DNA from 3 places in the Streptomyces sp. NPDC050610 genome. Region 2 is predicted to be linked to each of the others. Evidence: riboswitches for the same ligand, from Rfam matches in the RefSeq annotation. Region 2 holds a riboswitch; each other region holds the start of a gene.
What was found. A riboswitch is a leader RNA that binds a small molecule or an ion and turns the genes downstream of it on or off. The one in region 2 is predicted to bind cobalamin.
Positions count from the first base shown of each region.

Region 1: another riboswitch for cobalamin. It lies ahead of AB0I22_RS22005 (prenyltransferase/squalene oxidase repeat-containing protein); the one in region 2 lies ahead of cobN (cobaltochelatase subunit CobN).
Region 3: another riboswitch for cobalamin. It lies ahead of AB0I22_RS26085 (cobalamin biosynthesis protein); the one in region 2 lies ahead of cobN (cobaltochelatase subunit CobN).

Region 1 covers NZ_JBFAIV010000017.1:130,316-140,174, forward strand. The annotation lists gene AB0I22_RS21990 (ATP-binding cassette domain-containing protein) at 1-865, opposite strand, end outside; gene AB0I22_RS21995 (CbiQ family ECF transporter T component) at 862-2,241, opposite strand; gene AB0I22_RS22000 (SCO2322 family protein) at 2,304-2,984, opposite strand; gene AB0I22_RS22005 (prenyltransferase/squalene oxidase repeat-containing protein) at 2,981-4,246, opposite strand; cobalamin riboswitch at 4,445-4,588, opposite strand; gene AB0I22_RS22010 (MBL fold metallo-hydrolase) at 4,647-5,822, opposite strand; gene AB0I22_RS22015 (aldehyde dehydrogenase) at 6,029-7,489, shown strand; gene AB0I22_RS22020 (ferredoxin) at 7,664-7,897, shown strand; gene lanKC (class III lanthionine synthetase LanKC) at 8,029-9,859, shown strand, end outside.
Region 2 covers NZ_JBFAIV010000007.1:139,963-149,821, reverse strand. The annotation lists gene AB0I22_RS11460 (VWA domain-containing protein) at 1-1,077, opposite strand, end outside; gene cobN (cobaltochelatase subunit CobN) at 1,153-4,764, opposite strand; cobalamin riboswitch at 4,931-5,067, opposite strand; gene cobG (precorrin-3B synthase) at 5,588-6,916, shown strand; gene AB0I22_RS11445 (precorrin-8X methylmutase) at 7,017-7,664, shown strand; gene AB0I22_RS11440 (precorrin-2 C(20)-methyltransferase) at 7,661-9,160, shown strand; gene AB0I22_RS11435 (cobalt-precorrin-6A reductase) at 9,347-9,859, opposite strand, start outside.
Region 3 covers NZ_JBFAIV010000023.1:59,055-68,913, reverse strand. The annotation lists gene AB0I22_RS26115 (hypothetical protein) at 126-1,634, opposite strand; gene AB0I22_RS26110 (hypothetical protein) at 1,723-2,853, opposite strand; gene AB0I22_RS26105 (class II aldolase/adducin family protein) at 3,351-4,034, opposite strand; gene AB0I22_RS26100 (lysozyme) at 4,365-5,108, shown strand; gene AB0I22_RS26095 (inorganic phosphate transporter) at 5,279-6,547, shown strand; gene AB0I22_RS26090 (hypothetical protein) at 6,566-6,805, shown strand; cobalamin riboswitch at 6,985-7,119, shown strand; partial or broken gene AB0I22_RS26085 (cobalamin biosynthesis protein) at 7,174-8,115, shown strand; gene AB0I22_RS26080 (cobyric acid synthase) at 8,862-9,859, shown strand, end outside.

The sequences.
Region 1 (9,859 bases), on a different contig from region 2:
GGTCCGCCCCGGCGCCGGCCGGGGGCGCGGGCGGAGTGAGGCCGGCCAGCCGCTCGCGCAGCGGCCCGGCCTTGCGGCGGGCGTCCCGTACGGACAGCGGCAGCGGTGACCAGCCCGCGAGGCGGCCGAGGTCGACCACGGGCGGGCGGACCGGGGAGCGGGCCATGACCTCGGCCGGGTCGCCGACGACGGGCGCCGCGCCGGGGGAGGGGAGCAGGATCACCTGGTCCGCGTACTGCACGACCCGCTCCAGCCGGTGCTCGGCCAGCAGGACCGTGGTGCCCAGGTCGTGGACGAGCCGCTGGAGGACCGCGAGGACCTCCTCGGCGGCGGCCGGGTCGAGCGCGGACGTCGGCTCGTCGAGCACCAGCACCTTGGGGTGGGTGGTGAGCACCGAGCCGATGGCGACGCGCTGCTGCTGGCCGCCGGAGAGGGCGGTGATGGGCCGGTCGCGCAGCTCGGCGAGGCCGAGCAGGTCGAGGGTCTCCTCGACGCGGCGGCGCATCACGTCGGGAGCGAGCCCCAGCGACTCCATGCCGTAGGCCAGCTCGTCCTCGACGGTGTCGGTGACGAAGTGGGAGAGCGGGTCCTGGCCGACCGTGCCGACGACGTCGGCGAGCTCGCGCGGCTTGTGGGTGCGGGTGTCGCGGCCCGCGACGGTGACGCGGCCGCGCAGCGTGCCGCCGGTGAAGTGCGGTACGAGCCCGCTCACCGCGCCCAGCATCGTCGACTTGCCGACACCGGACGGCCCGACCAGCAGCACCAGCTCCCCTTCGGGAACGGCCAGGTCCACGCCGTGGATCGCGGGCGCCGTCGCGTTGTCGTACGTGACCGACACCTGCTCGAAGCGGATCGCCGCGCTCACTGTCCGGCCTCCTTCGCATACGGGTACGGGCCGGGTTCGCCGCCCGGAGGGTGCGGAGCGGACGGTGTACGGCGGCTCGTGCGGGCGGGTGCCGAGCCCTCGGGATCGTCCGACGGGCGGGGATCGTCGGACGGCCGTGGATCGTCCGCCGGGTGCGGATCGTCCGACGGTCGCGGATCGCCGGACGGTCGCGGATCGCCGGACGGTCGCGGATCGTCCGACGGTCGCGGATCGTCCGACGGCCCCGGATCGCCGGACAAGCGCGGATCGTCCGACGGCCGCGGCCCGCGCGGCGGCACCGGTGCGACGAACGCGGGCAGCAGCCCCAGCAGCACCGAGGCCGCGGGCCACAGCGGCAGGTCCGGCGCGGTCAGCGGCACGGCCGGGGGGTGCAGCGGCTGCGCCGCGTAGGAACCGGCCCAGATCATCAGCCCCGCCACCGCCACCCCCGAACCCGCCACCAGCCACGCCCGCGCGCCCCACCGGTCGGGGCGGTAGCGGGTACGGACCGAGCGCTGCCCGCCCAGCCACAGGCCGCCCATGGCGGCGGCGAGACCGGCCAGCAGCACCGGCAGCCCGTACCCCGCGCCCTGCGCGGCCAGCAGCCCGTACGTACCGGCGCACACCCCGAGCAGCCCGCCCAGCGTCAGAGCGGTCGTGGTGTGCCGCACAGCGGACGGCACCTGGGCGGTACGGCCGTAGCCGCGCGCGTCCATGGCCGCCGCCAGCGCCACCGAACGCTCCAGCGCGCCCTCCAGCACCGGCAGCCCGACCTGGAGCAGCGCCTTGGCGCCGCGGTCGGGACGGCCGCGCAGCCGGCGCGCGGCGCGCAGCCGCGCCACGTCCGCGACGAGGTTCGGCGCGAACGTCATGGCGACGACGATCGCGACGCCCGCCTCGTACAGCGCGCCCGGCAGGGACTTCAGCAGCCGCGCCGGGTTCGCGAGCGCGTTCGCCGCGCCGACGCAGATCAGCAGGGCGGCGAGCTTGAGCCCGTCGTACAGCGCGAAGACCAGCCCCTCCGCCGTCACCCGGCCGCCGATCCGCACCCCGCGCGCCCAGTCCGGCAGCGGCACCTCGGGGAGGGTGAAGAGCGTGTGCGTACCGGGGATCGGGGAGCCGAGCACGACGGCGAAGACCAGGCGGATCGCCAGCACCAGCAGCCCCAGCTTGAGGAACGCCCCGTACGAACGCGCCCACGGCGCGTCCGTACGCCGCGCCGCCACCACATACCCCGCGACCCCGACCAGCAGGCACAGCAGCAGCGGATTCGTGGTCCGCGAAGCGGCCGTGGCCAGCCCGAGCGCCCACAGCCACCACGCGCCGGGGTGCAGGGCGCTGCTCCGGGAGGTCAGAGGAGCACGGGCGCGGCCCATGACCGGCCCGTTCCGCTGGTCCGCCGTCGTACGGGCGCGGGGGCGCCGCGCTTGGTGGTCGTTCATCCGCGGCGGCGGCGTGCCTGCCACCAGGCGGCGGCGCCGAGGGCGACGACGGCGGCGATGCCGCCGATCAGCCCGGCGGACGGGCCGCCCCCGCCATCGTCCTTGTCCGCCTTGTCTGTGGCCTCGGCCTTGTCCGACCCGCTCGGCGCGGGGGTCTTCTTCCCGCCGTCGGCGACCTGCTCGCCGCAGCCCGACTTCGGGTAGCCGTCGATGGCGCACAGCAGCGCCGCCGAGTTGTAGCGCAGCGGCTTCGCGACCGCCGCCAGGGCCTCGCTCGCGCTGGCGTCCGTACCGACGCGCGCGCAGGCCGTACGGGCCGGGGGCGGCGTACGCCCGTCCGGCGCGTCGGCGGCGGTGCCGAAGTCGACGACGAGCGCGACGCGCTTGCTGCCGCCCTTGGCCGGGGTGTCCGCGCAGATCGCGCCGAAGCCCGCGGCCCCGCGCGGCTTCGCCGCCTGCGAGGAGTCCTGGCTGACGGCGAACCGGAAGCCGAGGGTGTCGCCGTCGTCGGGCCGCGCCACAGAGGGCCCCTGTGTGGCGTACGTCCACTCTTGGCCGGAACGCTCCCAGAAGGACCAGTAGCGGTAGCCGTCCGCGTGCGCGGGCGCGGCGCCCAGGACGGCGAGCGCCCCGGCGAGCAGCGCCGCGCCGAACGCCCGGCGCAGGCCGCCCGTCACCGCTTCGGGTTCTTCTTGCGGCCGCTGATCAGGAAGCCGACGCCGATGCCCGCCACCAGGCAGACGCCCACGAACCACCAGACGCCGAACCCGCTGTCGTCCTTCTTCTTCTCGTCCTTCGCGTCCTTCTTCGACGAGTCCGCCGCCTCCGGCTTCGGGCCCGTCGCGTTCAGCTGCTGTACGAGGTCGCCGCCGACGGTGCGCGGGTCGGTCCCGGACGCCTTGGCCGCGAGGATCAGCTTCGCGAGCTTGCCGGGGTCGCCCTTGGCCCAGGCGGCGGCGCCGTTCTTGTCGTCCCGCAGCCACCCCATGGCCTTCCCCGCGGCGTCGGTGTGGCCGCCCGCCGCGAGGGCGGTGACGGCGTCGGCCGTGGCCCCGAAGTCGGGCTTGTCGGACTTGGGGTCCATGGCGGAGGCCAGGTGCTGCCCGTTGCCCGCGAGTTTCGCCGCCAGGTAGGCGGACCCGGCGTCGGCCGCCGCGGAGGCGTTCTCCGCCTTGCCCTTGCCGTTGCCATCGGTGCAGGCGAGCGGCTTCGGGGCCTTGTCCCCACCACTCGGGTGCTCCACCAGATACCCCTTGCCCGATGCGGCCAGCGTCGCCGCCGCGCTCGCGAGGTCGTTGGCGAGCAGCTGCCCCTTCTGCGGCAGATAGGCGAAGGCGCCGCGCTCGCCTTCCTTGGCGTCGCAGCCGAGCTGGAAGGTCAGCAGCGCGTCGTACGGGCTCTTGCCGCCCTTGGCGGCGGCCTTCGCCGGGTCCTGGCCGGCCGCGGCGTACGCGCCGATGGCCGTCGCGGTGGAGCTGGCGTTGCTGGGGTTGCCGGGCTGCGCGCCCCAGCCGCCGTCCTCGTTCTGGGTGGCCTTGAGCCAGTCGAGCCCCTTCTTCACCTCCGCGCCGCGCCCGCCGACCGTCGCGAGCCCCTGCACGGCGGCGGCCGTGGCGTCGGTGAACTCGCCCTTCTTCGCGTCGCACGCTGTGCCGGTGTCGGCCCGGTACCCGGCGAAGCCGCCGTCCGCGCACTGCTGCCCGGCCAGCCAGTCCACGGCCGGCTTGGCGGGCGTGACGCCCGCCGAGTCCTGCGCGAGGAAGGCCAGCGACTGCCGGAACACGCCGTCGAACTGCGGGTTCGTCGTCCCGTACAGGCCCGGCGCCGCCGGGGGCGGCGAATCGGCGAAGGCGGCGGGGGCCGCGGCCGCGCTCAGCAGGGCGGCGGCGGCCAGAGCCGCGGCGCCGCGGCGCGCGTGGACGGCGGGGGAGGGGGCCATGGGGTCGGTGCCTCTCGGTGAATGTCGCAGCGGTGGGTGATACACAGCGTGGTACACAGCGGTGGTGGTACACAGCCGTGCACGGCCGCCCACCCGCGCACTGTCGTCCAGACCGCGCGGTGGCACCGGGCTCAGCTCCGTATACCTCGACGGTGCCGGTGGCCGGGCGCCGCCGCCAGGCGGGCGCGTCCGGTTCCGGGAGCCTGTTCGCCCCGGCGCGGGTGCTCCGGCTCGTACGGCCGTACACGCGGTACGGGCCGCACTCACGGTTGCGGGTCAGCGCCGGAGTCGCACCGGCTTTCCCCGTGGCGAGGCGGGATGAAGTTGTGCAGAACACTCTAACGGGCGGGTTCCGCGCGCTCCGCTCACGGGCCGGAGCGGACCTTCCCTTCCCCTCTCTTCACACCGCCCGGTAGGTGACCGGCTCGCTCCCCGGCACCGCCTCCGCGTGGCCGAGCTTCACCAGCCGCCGCAGGTGGGCCTCGGTCTCGGAGACGGCGATGTTGCGGGAGGAGTAGGGGATGCCGGCCCAGGGGCGGTTCCACTCCATGGCCACGGCGAGCTGCCAGGGCGTCCGGGGGGTGGCGAGGAGTTCGCGCAGGTCGGCGAGGCGGGCCCGGTGGTGTTCGAGGAGTTCGCGGACGCGGGCGGGGGCGTCGGTGAAGGGGTGCTGGTGGGCGGGGAGCACTTCGGCGGGGCCGAGGGCGGCGACGCGTTCTAGGGAGGCGAGGTAGTCGCCGAGCGGGTCGATGGCCGCGCCCGCCGGGACGACTGCCGAAGCGCTCGCCGAGGCGTCTGGCGAAATGCCCGTCGACGCGCTCACCGAAGGGCTCGCCGAAGCGCTCGCCGAAGGGCCTGCCGAAGCGTCTCCCGGAGTGCCCGCCGCCGTTCCCTTCCCGGCGGCCGGGCCCTCGTACAGGCCGATGTGCGGGGTGATGCCGGGCAGCAGGTGGTCGCCGGAGAAGAGCCGGCCGTGACCGGGCCGGCCGGCGGGGTGGGCCTCTTCGAGGTGGAGGCAGACGTGGCCGGGCGTGTGGCCGGGGGTCCAGACGGCGCGCAGCCGGCGGCCGGGGAGGTCGAGGAGTTCGCCCGGTTCGATGGCCCGGTCGGGCAGTGCGGCCCGGTGTCCGGGGAGGGGGCGGGCGCGGCCTTCGGCGAGCGCGGCGGTCAGCGGGGCGAGGTGGTCGTCGGGGGCGCCCGCGGCGGCGAGCTTGTCGACGAGGTAGCCCAGCCAGTGGAGGGGGTCCGTCTCCCGGGTGCGGCGCACCACGTCCGTATCGGCGGGGTGCATGGCGATCCACGCGCCCGACGCCTCGCGGACCTGCCCGGAGAGGCCGTGGTGGTCGGGGTGGTGGTGGGTGATGAGCACGCCGCGCAGTTCGGAGACGGCCGTGCCGCACTCCGTGAGCCCTGCGGCGAGCGCGTCCCAGGAGGCGGGGTCGTCCCAGCCGGTGTCGATGAGGACGGGGCCGTCGTCGGTGTCGAGGAGGTATATGAGGGTGTGGCCGAGGGGGTTGTCCGGTATGGGGACGGGGATGGACCAGACCCCGCCTCCGTGGTCCGTGACGTGCGCCATGCGGGGTCCCCTCTCGCTGTGGCCGCCCGGTCTCGTCGCCGGGCGGGCCGTTCGTCGTCTGCCGGGCCGTATCCCACGGCGTCCCGCGTCGGATCCATTGCCCACTATAACTAGAACTGGTATCAGTTCTGATGCAGTGTCAGAACGGTTGCCGGCACCGGCGGCCGTACGGGCAGGGGCCAAGCCAACCCGCGGGAGGCTCAGACATGAGCGACCTCATCGAGCACGGACAGCTCTTCATCGGCGGCGAGTTGACCGATCCGGCAGGCCGGGACGCCATCGAGGTCGTCTCGCCGCACACGGAACAGGTCATCGGCCGGGTGCCGCACGCCTCGCGCGCGGACGTCGACAAGGCGGTCGCCGCCGCCCGCGCCTCCTTCGACTCCGGCGTCTGGGCGAGCCGCACCCTGGACGAGCGGATCGAGGTCGTCACCCGCATCAAGGACGCCATAGCCGCGCGCCACGAGGAGATCGCCCGGCTCATCTCGGCCCAGAACGGCTCCCCTTCCTCCTGGAGCGTTCTCGCGCAGGCGCTCGGCGCGATGATGGTCTGGGACTGCGCGATCACCGTCGCGCGCGACTTCCCGTACGAGGAGCGGCGGGCCGGAGTGCTCGGGCCGCTGCTGGTGCGGCGTGAGCCGGTGGGCGTGGTCGCGGCCGTGGTGCCGTGGAACGTACCGCAGTTCGTGGCCGCCGCGAAGCTCGCGCCCGCCCTGCTCGCCGGCTGCTCGGTGGTGCTCAAGCCGTCGCCGGAGACGCCGCTGGACGCGTATCTGCTGGCCGAGATCACGGCCGAGGCGGGGCTGCCGCGCGGGGTGCTGTCCGTCCTGCCGGCCGACCGGGAGGTCAGCGAGTACCTGGTCGGGCACCCCGGCGTCGACAAGGTGTCCTTCACCGGGTCGGTCGAGGCGGGCCGGCGCGTCATGGAGGTGGCCGCCCGGAACCTGACCCGCGTCACCCTGGAACTGGGCGGCAAGTCGGCCGCCGTCATCCTGCCGGACGCCGACCTGGAGGCGGCCGTCGCCGGGATCGTGCCCAGCGCCTGGATGAACAACGGGCAGGCGTGCGTGGCCCAGACCCGGGTGCTCGCGCCCCGCGCCCGCTACGACGAGATCGCGGAGCGGCTCGCCGCCGCCGCGGGCGCGCTCGTGGTGGGCGACCCGCTCGACGCCGCCACCGAGATCGGCCCGCTGGTCGCGCGGCGGCAGCGGCAGCGGTCCCTGGACTACATCGCCATCGGGCAGCGGGAGGGGGCCAAACTCCTCACCGGCGGCGGACGCCCGGCGGACCAGGAGACGGGCTGGTACGTGGAGCCGACGCTCTTCGGCGACGTCTCCAACTCCATGCGGATCGCCCGTGAGGAGATCTTCGGCCCGGTCGTCTGCCTGATCCCGTACGAGGGGGAGGAGGAGGCGGTACGGATCGCCAACGACTCCGACTACGGCCTGTCCGGCAGCGTCTGGACCGCCGACGTCGAGCGCGGCATCGACGTCGCGCGCCGGGTGCGCACCGGCACGTACTGCGTGAACACCTTCAGCCTCGACATGCTCGGACCGTTCGGCGGCTACAAGAACTCCGGCCTGGGCCGGGAGTTCGGGCCCGAGGGGTTCTCGGAGTATCTGGAGCACAAGATGATCCACCTGCCCGCGGGCTACGGGGACAGCTGATGGGCGACTGCCGGCACATCGAGGGGGACGGTTGATGGGCGACGGCCGGCACGTCGAGGGAGGCGGCTGATGGGCGACCGTCGGCACGTCGAGGGAGGTGGCTGATGAGGGACCGTCGGCACATCGAGGGAGACAGCTGATGGGCGACCGCCCGTACGTCGAGGGAGACAGCTGATGAGCGACCGCTGGCACGTCGAGGTGGACCGGGGCGTGTGCATCGGCTCCGGCATGTGCGCGAGCACCGCGCCCGAGGGCTTCCGGCTCGACGAGGCCCGCCAGTCGCACCCGGTGGCCGCCGAACGGGACGCCTCGGAATCCGTGCTCGCCGCGGCCGAGGGCTGTCCCGTCGAGGCCATCTCCATCACGGTGCTCGCGAGCGGAGAGGCGGTATTTCCACCCGAGGAATAGGGAACGCGCTCACCTACTAGCGCGTAATAGCGGTTACTTGTGAGTTCCGCACGGCCGCTTCATGACAACCGTGACTGTCCGTCCCCCCGGCGGCGTGGAAATCTCGATGCAACGTCGTCGAGGGGGGTCCGGTGGACAAGCGGTACGAGGTCTTCTGCCTTGCCGACAAGTACTTCTACGAGACCCCGGACCGACTCTCCGCCGCGGCCCCTGGAACCGGTGGTTCCGGCCCGCTTTACGAGGCCGCCCAGCGCGCCGTCCCCGAAGGATGGCGGTCCTTCCTCTCCGGGGACTGGCTCCATGTCAGCCCCGTGACCCCGGAGGGGAAATCCCTTCCGGGAAGGCCCCAGCAGGGGTGGAAGGTCCATGTCTCCGCGTGTCTGGAGAACGCCGAGAAGACCGCCGCGAAGGTGTGGGACTACTGCGTTCCGCGGGCCATTCCCTTCAAGTTCGTCCCCGGCCCGCGCCCGCTCCACTTGCGGAACTCCAAGTACGCGCCGCGCGGATCGAGCGGGAAATTCGTCACCATCTACCCGGCCGACGACCGGCAATTCCACCTCATTCTCGAAGAGCTGGGCGCGCTGCTGGCCGGCGAACCCGGCCCGTACATCCTCTCCGACCTGCGCTGGAACGAAGGCCCGCTGTACGTCAGATACGGCGGCTTCGCACCCCGCTACTGTCTCGACGCCGCCGGCTCCCTCGTCTCGGCCATCGAGGACGCCGACGGCCAGCTGATCCCGGACCGCCGGGACCCGGCCTTCCACGTCCCGGACTGGGTGACGCTGCCCGCCTTCCTGGAACCGCAGCTCGCCGCCCGCAACGCCACGACCACCACCGAACTGCCGTACCGCATCGAGCGGGCCCTGCACTTCTCCAACGGCGGCGGCGTCTACGCGGGGCAGTCCACCCGGACCGGCGCGAAGGTCGTCCTCAAGGAAGCCCGGCCGCACGCGGGACTCGCCGCCGACCGGGCCGACGCCGTCACCCGCCTGGAGCGCGAGAAGACGGCCCTGGAGCGGCTGACCGGCCTCGGCGTGGCCCCCGAGGTGCGGGACTGGTTCACCCTCGGCGACCACCGCTTCCTGGTGATGGACTACCTGGAGGGCACCACCCTCAACTCGTTCTACGCGCGGCGGCACCCTCTGATCGGCGCCGCCCCGGACCCCGCCGCCGTCGCCGACTACACCCGCTGGGCGCTGCGCGTCCACGGCGCGGTACGAGCGGCCGTCGCCGCCGTGCACAGCCGCGACGTGGTCTTCAACGACCTGCACATGTTCAACATCATGGTCGCGCCCGACGAGGAGTCCGTGATGCTCCTCGACTTCGAGACGGCCGCGCACGTCGACGAGAACCACCGGCAGGCCGTCGCCCACCCCGGCTTCATCGCCCCCGCCGACCGCCGGGGCTTCGACGTCGACCGCTACGCGCTCGCGTGTCTGGGCCTCGCGCTGTTCCTGCCGATGACCACGCTGCTGGTGATGGACCGGGACAAGGCGGCACACCTCGCCGCCGTCGCCGCCGACGAATTCCCCGATGTGCCCCAGGAGTTCTGGGACGACGCGGTACGGGAGATCGCGCGCGTCACGGGAGCGCCGGAGGGGGCGGCTACGGCGGTCACGGCTGCTGAGCCGGTCACTGAGGGGCGGCCGTACCGCCTGCTGGACGAGGTCTCCACGGCCTCCACGAGCCCGTCAGCCGGGTCGGCCGGCTCGGCCTCCACGAGCCCGTCAGCCGGGTCGGCCTCCACGGCTCCCTCGGCCTCCGCCGAGCGGTACCTGCCCGTCGAGCCCGCGGAGTGGCCGCTCAGCCGTGACTCCATGGTCCGCGCCATCCTCGCGTCGGCCACCCCCGAGCGCGACGACCGGCTCTTCCCGGGCGACATCTCCCAGTTCGAGACCGGCGGCGGCCTCGGCCTCGCGTACGGCGCGGCCGGGGTGCTGTACGCGCTCGGCGAGGTGGGCG
Region 2 (9,859 bases):
GGAGTCGGGCGCGGAGAAGGAGTTGGCGACCTCAAGGCAGACGGTCTTGGGGTCCGGTCGGCTGCCGTCGGACTTCTTGTCCTGCTCGGCCACCGGGTAGCGCAGACCCGAGGAGAGCACGTCGGTGCGTCCGCTGCCCGCGTCGCTGCCGCGTACGAGCTCCTGGCCCTTGTCGCTGACGGCGCGCAGCCGCACCCCGTAGTCGGGGTTGACGGCGCGGTCGGCGCTGACGCTCACCGCGGCGCGCAGTTCCTGACCGGGGTTCACCTTCACGCGGTACCAGCGGTGTTCGGCGAACTTCTCGCGGTCGGTGAAGATCCCGGCGCCCAGCACGGGCGCGTCGGTGCACTGGTCCGTGGCGCCCTGCACCGCCTTCGGCGGCGCCTCGACCGGGTCGGCGGTGCGCTTGACGAGCTGCTTGATGCGGCCGGAGAGCTGGTCGGCGTGCTGCACCGAGGTGTACGTGCCGCCGGTCGCCTCCGCGATGCAGCTGAGCTGCCTGCGGGTCTTGTCGTCGTGGGCGAGGCCGAGCGTGTCGACCGTCAAGTGGGTGCCCTTGGCGGCGAGTTCGCGGGCCACGTCGCAGGGGTCGGGCTTGCCGCAGGAGTCCTCGCCGTCGGTGATGAGGACGATGCGCCGGGTGCCGCCGTCGTTGCCGAGGTCCTTGTCGGCGGCGCGCAGGGCGTAGCCGATGGGCGTCCAGCCGGTCGGCTTCAGGTTGGCGACGGCGGCCTTGGCGGTGGCCTTGTCGACCTGGCCCACGGGGTACAGCTGCTTGCTGTCCCGGCAGCCGATCACCTTGTCCTCGCCGGGGTACTCGGAGCCGAGGGTCCGGATGCCGAGCTGGACGACCTCCGGCGTCGCGTCGATCACCTCCCCGAACGCCTGCTTGGCCGCGGCCATGCGCGACTGCCCGTCGATGTCCTTGGCGTTCATCGAGCCGCTGACGTCGAGGACGAGCTCTACCTTGGGGGCCTTCTCCGCCGCTTCGTCCGCGGCGAGGGCCGGGGAGGCGCCGGCGGCCAGCGTGGCGAGCGCCGCGAAGGCGCCCGCCACCAGCCGTCTTGTGATGATCATTCAGCGGATCTTAGTGATCACCGGGCCATGGGCCCAATTTGCAATTTGAGGAGCCGTCACCCTCGCGACGAGGGGTCAGTCGTCGCCCTCCAGGTTGCCCTCGGTCTCCAGGAACGCCTGGCGCAGGGCGTCGAGGGTCTCCGCGTCCGGCTCGGCCCACATGCCGCGGCTCTCGGCCTCCAGCAGCCGCTCCGCGATGCCGTGCAGCGCCCAGGGGTTGGCCTCCTGGAGGAAGGCGCGGTTCTCGGGGTCGAGGACGTAGGTCTGGGCGAGCTTGTCGTACATCCAGTCGGGGACGACGCCGGTGGTGGCGTCGTAGCCGAAGAGGTAGTCGACGGTGGCGGCGAGTTCGAAGGCGCCCTTGTAGCCGTGGCGGCGCATCGCCTCGATCCAGCGGGGGTTGACGACGCGGGCGCGGAAGACGCGCGAGGTCTCCTCGACCAGGGTGCGGGTGCGGACCGTCTCGGGCCGGGTGGAGTCGCCGATGTACGCGGCGGGCGCGGTGCCCTTGAGCGCCCGTACGGTCGCGACCATGCCGCCGTGGTACTGGAAGTAGTCGTCCGAGTCGGCGATGTCGTGTTCGCGGGTGTCGGTGTTCTTGGCGGCGACCGCGATGCGCTTGTAGGCGCTCTCCATCTCCTCGCGGGCCGGGCGGCCCTCCAGCTCGCGGCCGTACGCGTAGCCGCCCCAGACGGTGTAGACCTCGGCGAGGTCGGCGTCGGTGCGCCAGTCGCGGCTGTCGATGAGCTGGAGCAGGCCCGCGCCGTACGTGCCGGGCCGGGAGCCGAAGATACGGGTGGTGGCCCGGCGTTCGTCGCCGTGCACGGCGAGGTCTGCCTGGGCGTGGGCCCGCACGTAGTTCTGCTCGTCGCTCTCCTCCAGCCCGGCGGCAAGCCGCACGGCGTCGTCGAGGAGCCCGATGACGTGCGGGAAGGCGTCGCGGAAGAAGCCGCTGATGCGCAGGGTCACGTCGATGCGGGGGCGGCCCAACTCCTCGGCGGGGATGGGCTCCAGGCCGTTCACGCGGCGCGAGGCGTCGTCCCAGACGGGCCGGACGCCCAGCAGCGCCAGTGCCTCGGCGATGTCGTCGCCGGAGGTGCGCATCGCACTCGTGCCCCACAGGGAGAGGCCCACGGACTTGGGCCACTCGCCGTTGTCGGTGCGGTAGCGCTCCAACAGCGAGTCGGCGAGCGCCTGGCCGGTCTCCCAGGCGAGGCGGCTGGGCACGGCCTTGGGGTCGACGGAGTAGAAGTTGCGGCCGGTCGGCAGGACGTTGACCAGGCCGCGCAGCGGGGAGCCGGACGGCCCGGCGGGCACGAAGCCGCCGTTGAGGCCGTGCACGGCGTGGTCGAGCTCGTCGGTGGTGGCGGCGAGGCGCGGCACGACCTCGCGGGCGGCGAACTCCAGGATGGCGCGGACGCCTTGGCGCTGCGCCTCGGGCAGCTCCAGGCTGGCCTTCTCGGCGGCGGCCGGGTCCCAGTCGGCGTCCTCCATGGCCGCGACGAGCGTACGGGCGCGCTCCTCGGCCTCGTCGGCGCCGGTGCGGGTGGCGGCGGACTCGTCGAGGCCGAGGGCCTCGCGCAGGCCGGGCAGGGCGGCGGTGCCGCCCCAGATCTGCCGGGCGCGGAGGATCGCGAGGACGAGGTTGACGCGCTCGGGGCCGGTGGGGGCGCCGCCGAGCACGTGCAGGCCGTCGCGGATCTGGGCGTCCTTGACCTCGCACAGCCAGCCGTCGACGTGCAGCAGGAAGTCGTCGAACCCGTCGTCGTCCGGCCGGTCGGCGAGCCCGAGGTCGTGGTCGAGCTTGGCGGCCTGGATCAGCGTCCAGATCTGGGCGCGGATGGCGGGCAGCTTGGCCGGGTCCATGGCGGCGATGGAGGCGTACTCGTCGAGGAGCTGCTCCAGGCGCGCGATGTCGCCGTAGGACTCGGCGCGGGCCATCGGCGGCACGAGGTGGTCGACGAGGGTGGCGTGGGCGCGGCGCTTGGCCTGGGTGCCCTCGCCGGGATCGTTGACCAGGAAGGGGTAGATGAGCGGCAGGTCGCCGAGGGCGGCGTCGGGGCCGCAGGCGGCGGACAGGCCCGCGTTCTTGCCGGGCAGCCACTCCAGGTTGCCGTGCTTGCCGAGGTGCACCATGGCGTCGGCGCCGAAGCCGCCGTCGGCCCGGTCGGCGGCGATCCAGCGGTAGGCGGCCAGGTAGTGGTGCGAGGGCGGCAGGTCGGGGTCGTGGTAGATGGCGATGGGGTTCTCGCCGAAGCCGCGCGGCGGCTGGATGAGGATGAGGAGGTTGCCGCGGCGCAGGGCGGCCAGGACGATGTCGCCCTCGGGGTTCCGGCTGCGGTCGACGAACATCTCGCCGGGCGGGGGTCCCCACTGGCCCTCGACGGCCTCGCGCAGTTCGGCGGGGAGCCGCTCGTACCAGCGCCGGTAGTCGGCGGCCGGGATGCGGACGGGGTTGCGCGCCAGCTGCTCCTCGGTGAGCCATTCCTGGTCGTGGCCGCCGGCTTCGATGAGGGCGTAGATCAGCTCGTCGCCGACGCCGGATTCGAGGCCGGGTACGGGCTCGGTCCCGAAGTCGTAGCCGTCGGCCTTCAGGCGGCGCAGCAGGGCGACGGCGCTGGCGGGGGTGTCGAGGCCGACGGCGTTGCCGATGCGGGAGTGCTTGGTGGGGTAGGCGGAGAGGACGAGCGCGAGGCGCTTCTCGGCGGCCGGGATGTGGCGCAGCCGGGCGTGGCGCACGGCGATGCCGGCGACGCGGGCGGCGCGCTCGGGGTCGGCGACGTAGGCGGGCAGGCCGTCCTCGTCGACCTCCTTGAAGGAGAACGGGACGGTGATGAGGCGGCCGTCGAACTCGGGGACGGCGACCTGGGTGGCGGCGTCCAGCGGGGAGAGGCCCTCGTCGTTCTCCTCCCAGGCGGTGCGCGGCCCGGTCAGGCACAGGGCCTGGAGGATCGGCACGTCGAGGGCGGCGAGCGCGCCCGCGTCCCAGGACTCGTCGTCGCCGCCGGCGGACGCCTCGGCGGGCTTGGTGCCGCCGGCCGCGAGGACGGTGGTGACGACGGCGTCGGCCGCGCCGAGCGCCTCGACCAGCTCGGCCTCGGGCGCGCGCAGGGAGGCGACGAAGAGCGGCATGGGCACGCCGCCCGCGTCCTCGACGGCCTGGCACAGCGCCTCGACGAAGGCGGTGTTGCCGCTCATGTGGTGGGCGCGGTAGTAGAGCACGGCGATCCGCGGGCCGCTCGCGTCGGCGCGCGGGGTGCGCTCCAGCGAACCCCAGGTGGGGGCGGGCGCGGGCGCCTCGAAACCGTGGCCGGTGAGCAGCACGGTGTCGGAGAGGAAGCGCGCGAGCTGCTCCAGGTTGGCGGGCCCGCCGTGCGCGAGGTAGGCGTGCGCCTCGGCGGCGATGCCGACGGGGACGGTGGACGCCTCCATCAGCTGGGCGTCGGGGGCCTGTTCGCCGGTGAGGACCACCACGGGCCGGTCCCCGGCGAGCAGGATGTCGAGCCCCTCCTGCCAGGCGCGTACGCCGCCGAGGAGCCGTACGACGACGAGCTGGACGCCGTCGAGGAGGCCGGGCAGCTCGCTCAGGTCGAGGCGGGCCGGGTTGGCGAGCCGGTAGGGCACGGGCCCGTCGGCGGCGCGCGCGCTGAGCAGGTCGGTGTCGGACGTCGACAGCAGCAGGATCACTGGAACTCGCCTCGCGTAGTCGTTCCGGGCCGGGTGGCCGAGGGGGCCCGGCGGCTGGGGGTACGGGAGCCCGCGGCAGAGCGGCGGGCGGACAGCGGGTCCGTCCGGGGCGCGCGGAGCCGGAACATGCGCATGCGTCGGCAAGCCTTCCTCGGGGTCCGCGCCCCGGGCGGTGGGAGGACGGCGGGAGTTCCTGACTCGCCCGGCATCGCTGCCTGGCTCACAGTGGCGGGACCGTGCCGGAGTCTCACCGGCTTCCTCCCCTGGCGCCGTCGCTGGCGTCCGGCGGATCGAAATGATCCACCGGTGAGAATAGTAAGCGCTATACGTTCCGAGCTGAGGGCCGGCGAGGCCGACCGGCCTCTCATGCCGGCCCACGGAGGACGCCTCCCAGCAGGAGCCGGGGAAACTTGAGGACACATGGCCGCCCGATCCAGCCCGCCCAGCGCTTGAGGACCGGGCCCGCGCCCCCATCCGGCCCGACGCCCGAGGACGCGCAGCGCCCCCAACCGGCCCGACACCCGAGGACGCACAGCGACCCCATCCGGCCCGACACCCGAGGACGCACAGCGACCCGATCCAGCCCGTCCGGCGCTTGAGGACAAGCCCCGCCCCCGTCCCGCCGGCGGCCGGGGGCGCACAGCAACCCCATCCAGCCCGTCCGGCGATTGAGGACAAGGCCCGCGTCCCATCTCGCCGACACCCGAGGACGCACAGCCACCCCATCCAGCCCGTCCGGCGATTGAGGACCAGGGTGCGGGGCGGCGCCCCGCGAGAAACACCGGCACCCACCCAAGTGGAACGTCTCGGTATGCTCGCAGCCATGCCTTTCGCCCCCGCTCCCACCCCGCCAGGGGCCCGGCCCACCGCCCGGCACGGCGACGACGCATGCCCCGGCGCGCTGCGCCTGCACCCCGCCGCGGACGGCGCCCTGGCCCGTATCCGCGTCCCCGCCGGACTCCTGACGACACGTCAGGCAACGGCACTGGCCCACCTGGCGGCGGAACTGGGCGACGGCTGTCTCGACCTCACCTCGCGCGGCAACATCCAGGTGCGCGGGCTCGCCCCCGACCGCGGGGCGGCGCTCGCGGTCCGGCTGCGCATGGCCGGTCTGCTCCCCTCCGACCGGCACGAGCGCGTACGCAACATCGCGGCATCCCCCCTCGCCGGACTCGACGGCGCCGGGCACGCGGACGTACAGGCCTGGGCCCGCGAGCTGGACGCGCTGCTGTGCGCGGACCCGGACACCGCCCGGCTCTCGGGCCGCTTCCTCTTCGGCCTCGACGACGGCCGCGGCGACGTGGCCGCCCTCGTCCCCGATGTGACATTGATCGCAGGTCAGGACGGTCGTACGGCGCTCGGCTACGGCACCGGAGGACCGGCCCTCGGCCTCGCCGCCGAAGACGCCCCCCGCGCCGCCGTGCTGGCGGCGCGTGAATTCCTGAGCGCACGCGACGGCAGCGGCGTTGACGCCTGGCGCGTGACCGACCTCCCCCAGGACCACCGCCCGCGCGCCGGCGCCTTGGCCGCGCGCCTCGCCGCCGAAGACATCGGCAGCACCCCGCTGCCCCGGACCTCACCATCGCTGGGCGCGCCGCCCGCCCCCGGCCTCGTCCCCGGCCCGCACGGCGCGTACGCCCTCTCGGTGGCGGCGCCGCTCGGGCGGATGACCGTCGCCCAGTGGGAGCTGCTCATCGAGGCGGCGGCCTGCGACGGAAGCGGCGAACTGCGTGTGACACCCTGGCGCGGCATCGTCCTCCCCGGCCTGCGGGCCGCCGCCGCCCCGGCGCGGCTGGCAGCGCTGGCGGACGCCGGTTTCGTCACCAGCGAGGCATCGCCCTGGCACGGAGCGGGAGCGTGCGCGGGCCGGCCCGGCTGCGCGAAGTCCCTCGCGGACGTGCGTACCGACGCGGCGGCGGCGCTCTCCGGGCGGAGCGGCGGCGGGCTCCCGGTCTACTGGTCCGGCTGCGAGCGGCGCTGCGGCCACCCCGGCGGCGGCTGGGTCGACGTCCTGGCGACGGGCGACGGCTACCGCGTCACCGTACGGCCGGTGCCCGACGGCGCTGACGGCTCCGGCGGGCCGGCCGGGCCCGAGGTCGTCGCGCCGGGGCGGGAGCTGGCCGACGCGGTGGCGGCGGCGCGCACCGCGTAGCGTGCGTGCCCGACCGATGTGACCGGTGGACGACACCCCCTGAAACGACGGCCGGCCACGGCCCGGCACCATCCAGCCAGACCCAGTCAGTGATCCCAGCATGCGAGGAACAGTGTTCGACTACGAGAAGGACGGGGCGGCCATCTACCGCCAGTCCTTTGCCACCATCCGCGCGGAGGCGGACCTCGGCGGGCTGCCGCCCGACGTCGCCCAGGTCGCGGTGCGGATGATCCACGCCTGCGGGATGACCGATCTCGTCCGCGACCTCGCCTACTCCCCCGGCGTCGTCGCCCGCGCCCGCGAGGCGCTGCGCGCCGGGGCGCCCATCCTGTGCGACGCCAACATGGTCGCCAGCGGCGTCACCCGCAAGCGGCTGCCCGCGGACAACGACGTGATCTGCACCCTCGCCGACCCGTCCGTGCCGGACCTGGCGAAGCGGCTGGGCACCACGCGCAGCGCCGCCGCGCTGGAGCTGTGGCGCGACCGGCTCGACGGCGCGGTGGTGGCGGTCGGGAACGCGCCGACGGCGCTGTTCCGGCTGCTGGAGATGGTGAGCGAAGGAGGGGCGGGGGCGCCGCGCCCGGCGGCCGTCATCGGCATACCGGTCGGTTTCATCGGCGCCGCCGAGTCCAAGGACGCGTTGGCCGGCCACCCGGCGGGCCTCGAACACCTGGTGGTGCGCGGGCGGCGCGGCGGCAGCGCCATGGCGGCGGCCGCGATCAACGCGATAGCGAGCGAGGAAGAGTGAGCGAGCAGCAGACCACCGGCCGGCTCTACGGGGTCGGGCTCGGCCCCGGCGACCCGTCGCTGATGACCGTACGGGCCGTCGAGGTCATCGGCGCGGCCGACGTCGTCGCGTACCACAGCGCCCGGCACGGCCGCTCCATCGCGCGCTCCATCGCCGAACGGCATCTGCGCGCCGACCACATCGAGGAGCCGCTGGTCTACCCGGTCACCACGGAGCGGACCGACCACCCGGGCGGCTACCGGGGCGCGCTGGAGGAGTTCTACGAGCAGTCGGCGGCCCGGCTGGCGGCGCACCTGGACGCGGGGCGCACCGTCGCCGTGCTCGCCGAGGGCGACCCGCTCTTCTACGGCTCGTACATGCACATGCACAAGCGGCTCGCCGACCGCTACCCGACCGAGGTCGTCCCCGGCGTCACCTCGGTCAGCGCGGCCGCGGCCCGGCTCGGCGAGCCGCTGGTGGAGGGCGAGGAGGTGCTGACCATCCTGCCGGGCACGCTGCCCGAGGAGGAGCTGGCGGCGCGCCTCGCCTCGACGGACTCCGCGGTGGTGATGAAGCTCGGACGGACGTTCCCCGCCGTGCGGGGCGCGCTGGAGCGCTCGGGCCGGCTCGCGGAGGCGCGGTACGTGGAGCGGGCGACGATGAGCGGGGAGCGTACGGGCCGGCTGGCGGACGTGGACCCGGCGTCGGTGCCGTACTTCGCGGTGGCCGTGCTGCCCAGCAGGATCGACGCCGCGCCCGTCGCGCACGAGGGCGAGGTCGTGGTCGTGGGCCTCGGCCCGGCCGGGCCGCTGTGGCTGACGCCGGAGGCCCGCGGGGAACTGGCCGCCGCCGACGACCTGGTCGGCTACACCACGTACCTCGACCGGGTGCCCGTACGGTCGGGTCAGCGGCGGCACCCCTCGGACAACAAGGTGGAGTCCGAGCGCGCCGAGTTCGCCCTCGACCTCGCCCGGCAGGGGCGGCGGGTGGCCGTCGTCTCCTCCGGTGACCCGGGCGTCTTCGCGATGGCGACGGCGGTGCTGGAGGTCGCCTCCGAGGGCCCGTACCGGGACGTGCCGGTGCGGGTGCTGCCGGGGATGACGGCGGCGCACGCGGCGGCCTCGCGCGCGGGCGCGCCGCTGGGCCACGACTACGCGGTGGTCTCCCTCTCCGACCGGCTCAAGCCGTGGGAGGTCATCGCGGAGCGGCTGCACGCGGCGGCCTCGGCCGATCTGGTGCTCGCCCTGTACAACCCCGGTTCGCGCAGCCGCCTCTGGCAGGTCGGCAAGGCCCGCGAACTCCTGCTGGAGCACCGGTCCCCGGACACCCCGGTGGTGCTGGGCCGCGACGTGGGCGGCCCGGAGGAGAGCGTGCGGATCGTGCGCCTCGCCGATCTGGAACCGGCCGAGGTCGACATGCGCACGATCCTGCTCGTCGGTTCCTCCCAGACGCGGACGGTGCGGCGGGGCGACGGCCGGCAGATCGTGTGGACGCCCAGGCGGTATCCGGAGGGGTGAGACCGGTCGCGCGGGGGTGGCGATCGGTCCCGTACGTCCGTGAGGGCCGTACGGGCGTGGCCGACGTCCGAGGGCCAGGGCTACGGACCGAGGCCAGAGCTACGGGCCGGGGTCGGGGCTGCGGACCGGGGCCAGAGCTACGGGCCGGGGCCAAGGCTACGATCCGGGGTCGGGGCTACGATCCCGTCACCCGAGCACCCCGCGCACCCACTCCACCGCCTCCCCCACCGTCCCCACGGCGGGCAAACCGTCCGGCACGGGCGGCCTGCGCACCACGACCACCGGCACCTCCGCATCGCGCGCGGCGACGAGCTTCGCGGCGGTGGCCGACGCGCCGCTGTCCTTCGTGACGAGGACGTCGACGCGGTGGCGGCGCAGCAGCTCGGCCTCGCCCTCGACGGTGAACGGGCCGCGGTCGAGCAGTACCTCGGTGTGGGGCGGCATCGGCGGCTCGGGGGCGTCGACGGACCGTACGAGGAACCACAGCCGGGTGAGGTGGGCGAAGGCCCCGAGCCCCATCCGGCCCGTGGTGAGGAAGACCCGCTCACCGAGCGCGGGCAGCAGGTCCGCGGCCTCTGCCAGGGACCCGGCGGAGTGCCAGTCATCGCCCTGACCAGCGACCCAGCCGGGCCGGCGGAGCGCGAGCAGGGGAACATGGACCTCGGCGGCCGCCTGTGCCGCGTTGAAACTGATCGTGCC
Region 3 (9,859 bases), on a different contig from region 2:
AAGGAGGAAAGCCATACGAACCATTCTAACGGTGGCTCGCAACTCGATTGCCGCGACGGCCGGGGCGGCCCGCGGAGCCTCGGCGGATGCGGCCCCGGCGCGTACGGCCGCGCCGGGGCCCGGGCTCAGACGCCCCCGGTGTGCACCTGGAACGCCGCCCGGCGCACCGCTTTGGCGAGCGCGGGGTCGGGGTGGGCCGCGGCGAGGGCGACCAGTACCTGCACGGTGCGGGGGTGGCCGACGGCCCGTACCTCCTCCAGGAGGGCCGGCACGGTGCCCTGCACGGCCGAGTCGAGGTGGCGGACCAGCAGCCGGCTCTCGCCGTGGTCGGCGACGGCCGCGGCGGTGTCGACCCACAGCCAGGTGGCTTCCTCGCGGGTGAGCACGTCCAGGGTGCTCTCCGGGTCGCCGCCCTCCTGCTCGGCCAGCCACAGCAGGGCGTACGGGCGCAGGACGGGCTCGTCGGAGGCGGTGCGGACGGCGGGCTCGGCGGGGGCGCCGACCGCGCGGAGCGCCTCGAAGGCGAGGCCGCGGAGCAGGGCGTCGTCGCCGCGGGCGGCGTCGAGGAGCTCGGTGACGGCGCTGCCCACGGGGCGGGCGGCGAGCCAGGCGCGGTATTCGGCGCGGGCCGGGCCGGGGGTGAGGTCGGCGCAGCCGCGCAGCATGTCCTCGGCGGACAGTTCGATGTTGCCCGCGGGGCTCTGGGCGGCGACGCAGATCTGTTCCAGCTTGACCCACACCGCCCAGTTGCCGAGCGGCGTCAGCGTCGCCACGCGCGTGTCGGCGTAGGCGGTGCCGGGCCGGCCGGCCGTGTCGGTGGCGTCGGCCGGTGTGCCTTCGCGGACGACGAGCGCGCCGACGGAGGCGAGGGCCGCGAGGGCCCAGTCGAGGAGCGGGGGCAGCGGGTCGTCCGAGGGGGCCGGGGGCTCTGGGGGCTCTGCCAGGCGGGTGCCGGCGGTGGCCGCCGGTTCGGCGGGCCCGGAGGCGGCCGGTGGCCGCTGTCCGTACGGGACTTCGCACCGCTCGGCGCGGATCTCGGCCACGCGCTGCTGGAGCAGGTCGAGCAGCATCGCGGCGGAGAGCGCGCCGGCCGACAGGTGCATGACGGACAGGAGCTGCGGCACGGCCTCGACGACTTCGGCGGCTATGGCGGGGTCGGCGTCGGGGTGGGCCGGGTGGGCGAGCGACCAGGCGTCGAAGAGGGCGACCCAGCCGCGCAGTACGGCGCTGTCGTCGCGGTCCCACGCCTGGAGCCGCCAGCCGGGGCGGGCGGCGGCGCCGTGGAGCTCGACGAGGCCCGCGAGGCGGGCCCGGTCCCAGTCGGCGCGCACCCTGGGCGCGGGGAGCAGCAGGGCGGCGGCGGCCCGCTCGGCCGCCTCGTCGGAGAGCGCCGCGACGTGACCCGGTCTCGGCTCCGCGCCCTGGTCGCGCTCCCCTGCCATCCAGCGGGCGACCTTGACGGCGCCGGTGAGCCCGACTCTCGCGTGCCGGGCCAGCTCCGTCGGTGGCGGCATGCCCGCTGGTGGGCGGGGCGCCGGGCGGGAGCCGCGGTTCGCCACGGCCCGGCGGGCAGCGGCGATCGGCGCTTGAGGGACGAGTCGGAGCCGGGAGTCGCGCGGAGTACGGGACGTCACAGGAGCAGTCTTGCCGTTGACGCTCCGAAAACCCAATCGGAATGCCCGATGGGGATCTTCGCCGCGGTGCGCGACGGTGTCCGGGGCGCTACATGAGCGGTGTCATGAAGCGCCGCAGGGCTTCTTCGTAGCCCTGCGGATCAGCGTTCCACATCGCGGCGTGCGGCGCGCGCGGAACGGCGTGAAGTGTGATCAGTTCGGGTCGCGCGTCGGCCAGTTCGCGGGAGCTCTCCCATGGCGCGATGACGTCGTCCGGGCCGTGCACGATCAGGGTGGGCACGGCGAGGCCGGCGGCTGCCTCGGCGGTCTCCGCGCGGCCGCCGTCGAGCAGGCCCGTACGGCCCTGGGCGGCCCGTACGGCCAGCGGCAGCAGGGCGGCGGGGGTGTGCCGGGCGGCGGCCGTGGCGCGCAGGGTGGCCTGCCAGTCGAGCACCGGGGAGTCCAGGACGACGCCGCTGACGCGGTGGCGCAGCGCCGATCCGGTGGCGGCGCGCAGCGCCATGGTGGCGCCGGTGGAGAAGCCGTGCAGGACGACGCCGCGCGCGCCGTAGCGCACGGCGAAGCGGATCGCGGCGTCCAGGTCGCGCCATTCGGTGTCGCCGAGGCGGCCGATGCCGTCCGGCTGACGGGGCGCGCCGGGGTCGCCGCGGTAGGCGAGGTCCAGTACGGGCAGCTGCTGGCCGTGCAGGAACGGCATGACCACCATGGGGTGTTCGCGGGTGGTGCCGAGGCCGTGGGTGGTGATGACCCAGATGTCCCGGGCGCCGGGCACGAACCAGGCGGGGAGGGAGCCGAGTTCGCCGGGCACGTCGACGTCGGCGTGGTCGAGGCCGAGCGCGTCGCGCGGGTTGCCCACGTGCACCTGGGGGGTGAGCCGCAGGCGCAGGCCGGGTTCGAGCCTGCCGTGGGTGACGCGTTCGAGGCGGCGGACGACGCAGGCGGCGGGGGACGGGGCGCCCTCGACGACGGGGCCGACGACGGCGTGGACGCCGGGGCCGGTGAGTCCGTACGTGCCGGGGCGCAGCGAGGCGAGGGTGCGGCTCAGGGTGATCTGGCCGGCCGCGATGGCGTGCACGGTGAGCTGCGGTTCGCCCGGCAGGGGGCGGCCCGGCGCGGGTTTGAGGGCAGCATCGCTGGCGTACCGTCCGGCCGCCACGACGGCGGCCCCGGCACCGAGCACGGTGGTGACGGCCGCGGCCGCCGCTGTACGCAGGCGCATCCTCCTCAGTGTGGGTGCGCGCGGGCGGCCCGGCCAGTGGGCAGGCGCGGGCGGGTGACGCGGGCGCGGCGCGGCGGGGGCCGGAACCTGCCGCCCCCGCCGCGCTTCGGCCCGGACCGGACCGACCGTCATCGGTCAGGGCCGGTCCGGGTCGGGCGATACGGGCGGGCCGGGGCGAACCGGACGGCTCGGGCCCGCGCGGCGAACGCGGGTCGGGCTCGACGGGAGCCGCGGTCGGGCGCGTACGACGGGCGCGGCCCGAGGGCGAGCGGCCGGCGCGGGTCGGGCACGAGCAGCCGGCTCGGGCCGGGCACGAGCAGCCGGTGCGGCTCGGGCGCGAGCGCCGGTGCAGCCGAGGCACGTACGGCGGGTGCGGCCCGGGCGCGAGCGCCGGTGCGGCCAAGGCACGTACGGCGGGTGCAGCTCAGGCGCGAGCGCCGGTATGGCCGAGGCACGGACGGCGGGTGCGGCTCGGGCGCGAGCGGGCCCGGCCCGTTTCAGTCGCTGTCGCTGTCGTGGTCGCGGGCGGGGGCGCGTTGCCCGTAGCCGCGGAGTTTCTCGGTCACCTGCTGGAGCTGTTCGCCCGTCAGCAGGGTCGGGGTGCGGCCCGGCAGGGCGGCGGCGGTGAGCCAGACCCGGCACATCCAGTCGAGCTGGGCGGTGCGGTCGTACGCCTGGTCGAGGGTGTCGCCGTAGGTGACGGTGCCGTGGTTCTGGAGGAGGCAGCCGGTGCGGTCGCGGAGGGCGTGGAGCATGTTCTCTGCCAGTTCCCGCGTGCCGTAGAGGGCGTACGGGGCCACGCGGACGGGGCCGCCGAGCGCGGCGGCCATGTAGTGGATCAGCGGCAGTTCGGGGACGAGCGTGGAGACGGCCGTGGCGTGCTCGGCGTGGGTGTGGACGACGGCGGCGGCGGGTGTCTCGCGGTAGACGGCGAGGTGCATGGGGAGTTCGCTGGTGGGGATCAGCTCGCCGAGCACCTGGCGGCCGTCGAGGTCGACGGCCACGGCGTCGTCAACACCGAGCCTGTCGTAGGGGACACCGCTGGGGGTGACGAGGATCAGGTCGCCGACGCGGGCGGAGACGTTGCCCGAGGTGCCGACGACGAGTCCGTCGGCGACCGTCCTGCGGGCCGTGGCGACCACGTCGGTCCAGGTCCGTTCCACCGCTGCGCGGTCCGTCATGAGCCTTCGCCTCCGCTGGGTTCCGTGCGCTCCGGCCGGTTCGCGCCGGTTCGCGTCCGCTTCCGTCCGCCTCCGTCGCGCGATGGTACGGGCGGCGGGGCGGACCGTGGGCGCGGACGGCCGGAGGACTCCAACCGGAGGACCCCGAAGGGATGGCGTCAAGGGGTGCGGCGGCGGAGGGCGCTGTCGCGCGGACTCCGGGCATCCGGAATCCGCTATAGAGAGCCCGATAAGCGACTTACTGTGATTGGCTGGTGATCGACGGTGTTGGTCATGACATCCACGAATTTCGCACGACTTTGTCATGTACTCCGCCCTCTGGCGGGAGACATGGACCATGGCGGCCATCCGCCACGGCGGCGGGGCAGGCTGATCGCCGCCTCCGCCGCCGCGCTCGCACTCGGGGCCGCCGTCCTGGCCGAGGGCACTCCGGCCGCCGCCGGGGCCCAGCCGCAGGGCCATGACGTGTCCTCGCACCAGAAGAACGTCAGCTGGCCGGCGGTCCGCGCCGACGGCGGGAGCTTCGTCTACGTGAAGGCCACCGAGGCCACGGACTACCGCAACCCGTACTTCGCGCAGCAGTACAACGGCTCGCGGAAGGCCGGGATGCTGCGCGGCGCGTACCACTTCGGGGTGCCCAGCCGCTCCTCGGGCCGTACGCAGGCCGCGTACTTCCTGCGGCACGGCGGCGCGTGGCGCGCGGACGGCTGGACCCTGCCGCCCGCGCTGGACATCGAGGGGAACCCGTACAGCAAGAGGAAGTGCTACGGGCTGGACCGGACGGAGATGGTCCGCTGGATCTCGTCCTTCAGCGGCGAGGTGCGGCGGCGTACGGGCCGCCATCCGGTGATCTACACGACCACCCGCTGGTGGAACAGCTGCACGGGCGGCAGCCGGGCCTTCGGGGCGGATCATCCGCTGTGGCTGGCGAACTGGCACGATTCGCCGGGGCCGATGCCCGCCGGCTGGTCGTTCGCGACCTTCTGGCAGCACGCGAACCGCGGCCTCCTCCCCGGCGACCAGGACGTGTTCAACGGCACGATGAAGGGGCTGCGGCAGTTCGCCTCCGGGTGATTCTCCGGGCGCGGCCCAACCCCCGCACCGCGGTGGCGCGGCTCCCGGGACGCCGGGCGCCGCGCCACTCCGGTTGGCGTCACCACCACGCCCGTTCCAGTTCACCTTCCGTTCATCCAGGCTCTTTAGGTTCGCCGCGTCACTGCTCACCAAACTGATTGCCTGGGTGAATGGAACACATCACGCTTCTCATCGGGATCGTGATCGTCACGGCCTTGGTGTTCGACTTTACGAACGGCTTCCACGACACGGCCAACGCCATGGCCACCACCATCTCCACCGGCGCCCTGGGCCCCCGCACCGCGGTGGCGATGTCGGCGGCGCTGAACCTCGTCGGCGCGTTCCTCTCCGTCGAGGTGGCCAAGACCATCTCCGGCGGGATCATCGACGAGAGCGCGGGCATCAGACCTGAGGTGATCTTCGCCGGGCTGGTCGGCGCGATCGTCTGGAACCTCCTGACCTGGCTGGCCGGACTCCCCTCCAGCTCCTCGCACGCCCTCTTCGGCGGACTGATCGGCGCGACGCTGGTCTCCGTCGGCACCGGCGGGGTCAACGGCGACGCCGTCATCATGAAGGTCGTCATCCCGGCAGTGGCCGCGCCCTTCGTCGCGGGCCTCGCCGCGCTGCTCGCCACCCGCCTGACCTACCGCCTCGCCCGGGGCCGCGACGAACGGGACACCGCCAAGGGGTACCGCGCGGGCCAGATCGCCTCCGCCGCCCTGGTCTCCCTCGCCCACGGCACCAACGACGCGCAGAAGACCATGGGCGTGATCACCCTCGCGCTGGTCACCGGCGGCGTCGTCGCCCCGCACTCCGACCCGCCGCTGTGGGTCATCGTCTCGGCCGGCCTCGCCATCGCGCTCGGCACCTATCTGGGCGGCTGGCGCATCATCCGCACCATGGGCAAGGGCATCACCGACATCCAGCCGCCGCAGGGCTTCGCCGCCCAGACCGGCGCGGCCGCCGTCATCCTCTCCTCCTCCCACCTCGGCTTCGCGCTCTCCACCACCCAGGTCTGCTCCGGCGCGGTGATGGGCTCCGGCCTCGGCCGCAAGGGCGGCGTCGTCCGCTGGTCGACCGCCGGCCGCATGGTCATCGCCTGGTGCCTGACGCTCCCGGCCGCGGCCCTCGTCTCCGGCGGCGCGGCGCTCCTCGCCGATCAGGGCGACTGGGGCATCACCGCGGTCGCCGTCCTCGCCCTCGCCGTCTGCGGCGCGATCTGGGCGGCCTCGCGCCGCAAGCCGGTCGACCACACCAATGTGAACGCGCCCGAAGCCGCCGCCCCGGGGGCCGCGGACGCCCCGGCCGCCGAGCCGGCCGGCGTGGTCACCGCCGCGCTCCAGAGCGTCGCCCCGCCGCCCGCCGGTCCGCTCGCCGCGGCGGACGCGCCGGGCCCCCAGTCCCACGACCTCGCCCCGGCCGCCGCGGCCACCAGCTAAGGAACCAGGAACCACGCCATGAACATCGACTGGGCGGCCCTCGGGCAGGTCTTCGGCGTCAGCCTCGTGGTGACGGTCGGCATGGTGGGCGTGTTCACGCTCGGCATCGTCGGCACGTCCCGCAAACCACGGGAACAGGGGAACGGCACGGCCGCCGCGACCGGCGGCCCCGGCGCCCTCGCCCGCACCGGCGCGTACGCCTGCTTCGCCCTGTGCGCGGCGGTCGTCGCGTACGGCATCTACCTCATCGTCGCCTGAGCCGGGCGACGGCGGCGCCTTCGGGCCCGCCGGGCGGCGGAGCGTTTCGACGCCGCCGCCCGGCGGGCCCTTCCGCGCTTCCCGCTGTGTGCCTCCGCACACTCCCCCGTCGCAGGTCAAGCGTGAGTTGACGGCCGTTCCCGGGCCATGGTGGACTTCCGGAGCCAAACGGCGACAGCAGAGGAAGCCGGTGCGAATCCGGCGCGGTCCCGCCACTGTTACCGGGGAGCGCTCCCCCACTGCTCACAGGCCACGGCTCGCCGACAGCGAGCTGGAAGGCCGGGGAAAGCGCGGATCCGGGAGCCAGGAGACTCTGGTCGCCGGTCACGTCGAGCCAGGGCGCGGACCCTGAGTGAGGACACATACGGATGCGTGCCGGTCACGCCCCTTTCGCGTACGGCGCCGCCCTCGGCTTCCTCGGCGACCTCCTCGCGGGCGACCCCCGCCGCGGCCACCCCGTGGCCGCCTTCGGACGCGCCGCCGCCGCGGCCGAGCGCGCCCTGTGGCGCGACCACCGCGGCCTCGGCGCACTGCACACCGCGCTGTGCGCGGGCGGCGCCGCCGCGGGCGGCGCGCTGCTGGCCCGTGCCGTACGCACCGCCCCCGCGCCCCGCGCCGCCGAGACCGCGCTGACCGCCGCCGCCGTCTGGGCCGTGCTCGGCGGCACCTCCCTGGGCCGCGAGGCGCGGGCGGTCGGCGGCGCGCTGGCCGCCGGGGACCTCGCGGCGGCGCGGGAGCGGCTGCCGCATCTGTGCGGGCGCGACCCCCGCGAACTGGACGAGCAGCAGATCGCGCGCGCCGTGGTGGAGTCCGTCGCCGAGAACACCTCGGACGCGGTGGTCGGCGCGCTGGTGTGGGGCGGCCTCGGCGGAGTGCCGGGGCTGATCGGCTTCCGCGCCGTCAACACGCTGGACGCCATGGTCGGCCACAAGTCGCCGCGCCACCGCCGGTTCGGCTGGGCCGCCGCCCGCCTCGACGACGTCGCCGGCTGGCCGGGGGCGCGGCTGACCGCCGTGCTCGCCGCCGTCGCCGGGCCCGACCCGCGCGGCGCGTGGCGCGTGGCCCGCCGCGACGCGGCAAAACACCCGAGCCCCAACGCCGGCCCGGTCGAGGCCGCCTTCGCGGGCGCCCTCGGCGTGCGCCTCGGCGGCACCCTCGCCTACCAGGGCCGGGTCGAGCACCGACCCGTACTCGGAGCGGAGCTGCGCCCGGTCGCCGTCGCGGACATCGAACGGGCGGTACGGCTCTCGCGGCGGGTCTCCCTGCTGGCGCTGGGCTGCGCGATCGCCGGACGGGCGGCGCTCCTGGCCGCCGCGGGCAGGGGGCGGAGCCGGGGAGGCGGCAGCGCGGCCGAAGCCGTCACGGGCGTGGCGCGCGCTGTCGCGGGCGTGGCGGAGGCGGCGGAGGCGCTGGGCCGTACGGGCGCGGCCGGACGGGCCGGAGCGGTCGGCCGTACGGGCGTGGCGGGCGACGTCACGGGCGTGAGCAGGAGGAGTACGGGCGTTGGCGACGGACGGACCGGGGCGCCGGTTGTTGTCCCTGTCCCGAGCGACGAGGCTGGGGCGGCAAGAGCGGTGGCGGGCATAACCCGCCGCGCAGGTGCGGCCTGCGGGCCGGTCGGCGCGGCGAGCAAGGTAACGGGCGTGACCGGCCCGGCGGATGCGGCCGGCCGTACGGGCGCGGCGGGCGACGTCGCTGGCGTGAGCAGGAGGAGTACGAGCGTTGCCGACGGACGAACCGGGGCACCGGCTGCTGTCCCTGCCCCGAGCGACGGGGGCGGCGCGGCGGGGGCGGTAAGAGCGGTAACGGGTGTGAACCGCCGCTCGGGCGCGGCCTGCGGACGGACCAGCGTGGCCGCCGCTGTCGGTCCCGGCCGGGCAGGTGCCGCAGGGCCGGGGCGCGGTGCCGTCCTGCTCCGTGGTGTTGCGGGAGTGGTCGGCGGGGTGGCAGTGGCCGGTGTTGTGGGCAGGCTCGTGGCGGGTGAATGGGGGCCGGTGTGGGTTCGCGGAGCGAGGAGACAGCGGTGACAGGCGACGTACACGGGCCGGGCGGCCCGATCGGCGGTGGGCTGCTCGTCGCGGGGACCACCTCGGACGCGGGCAAGAGCGTGGTGACGGCGGGGATCTGCCGGTGGCTGGTCCGCAAGGGCGTCAAGGTCGCCCCGTTCAAGGCGCAGAACATGTCGCTGAACTCGTTCGTGACCCGCGAGGGCGCGGAGATCGGGCGGGCGCAGGCGATGCAGGCCGCGGCGGCGCGCGTGGAGCCGAGCGCGCTGATGAACCCGGTGCTCCTCAAGCCCGGCAGCGACCGCAGCAGCCAGGTCGTACTGATGGGCAAACCGGTCGGCGAACTCAGCGCGCAGGGCTATTTCGGCGACGGCGAAGCGGCCCGGTACACCGGGCGGGAGCAGCTGCTCGGCACCGTGACGGAGTGCCTGGAGGAACTGCGGCGCACGCACGACGCCGTGATCTGCGAGGGCGCGGGCAGCCCGGCCGAGATCAATCTGCGGCGCACCGACATCGTCAACATGGGCATCGCGCGGGCCGCGCGGCTGCCGGTCGTCGTGGTCGGCGACATCGACCGCGGCGGCGTCTTCGCGTCGTTCTTCGGCACGACCGCGCTGCTCTCCGAGGCGGACCAGCGGTTCATCGCGGGGTATCTGGTCAACAAGTTCCGCGGCGACGTGTCGCTGCTCGAACCGGGTCTGGACATGCTGCGGGACCTCACCGGGCGGCCGACGGTGGGCGTCCTGCCGTACGCGCACGGGCTCGGCATCGACGAGGAGGACGGGCTGCGGGTGTCGATGCGCGGCGCGGTGCGCGAGAGCGTCGTCGCGCCGCCGCACGGCGCGGACGTGCTGCGCGTCGCGGTGGCCGCCGTGCCGCTGATGTCGAACTTCACGGACGTGGACGCGCTGGCCGCCGAGCCGGGCGTCGTCGTGCGGTTCGTGGACCGGGCGGAGGAGCTGGTCGACGCCGACCTCGTGGTGCTGCCGGGCACCCGCGGCACCGTACGGGCGCTGGCCTGGCTGCGCGAGCGCGGGCTGGCCGACGC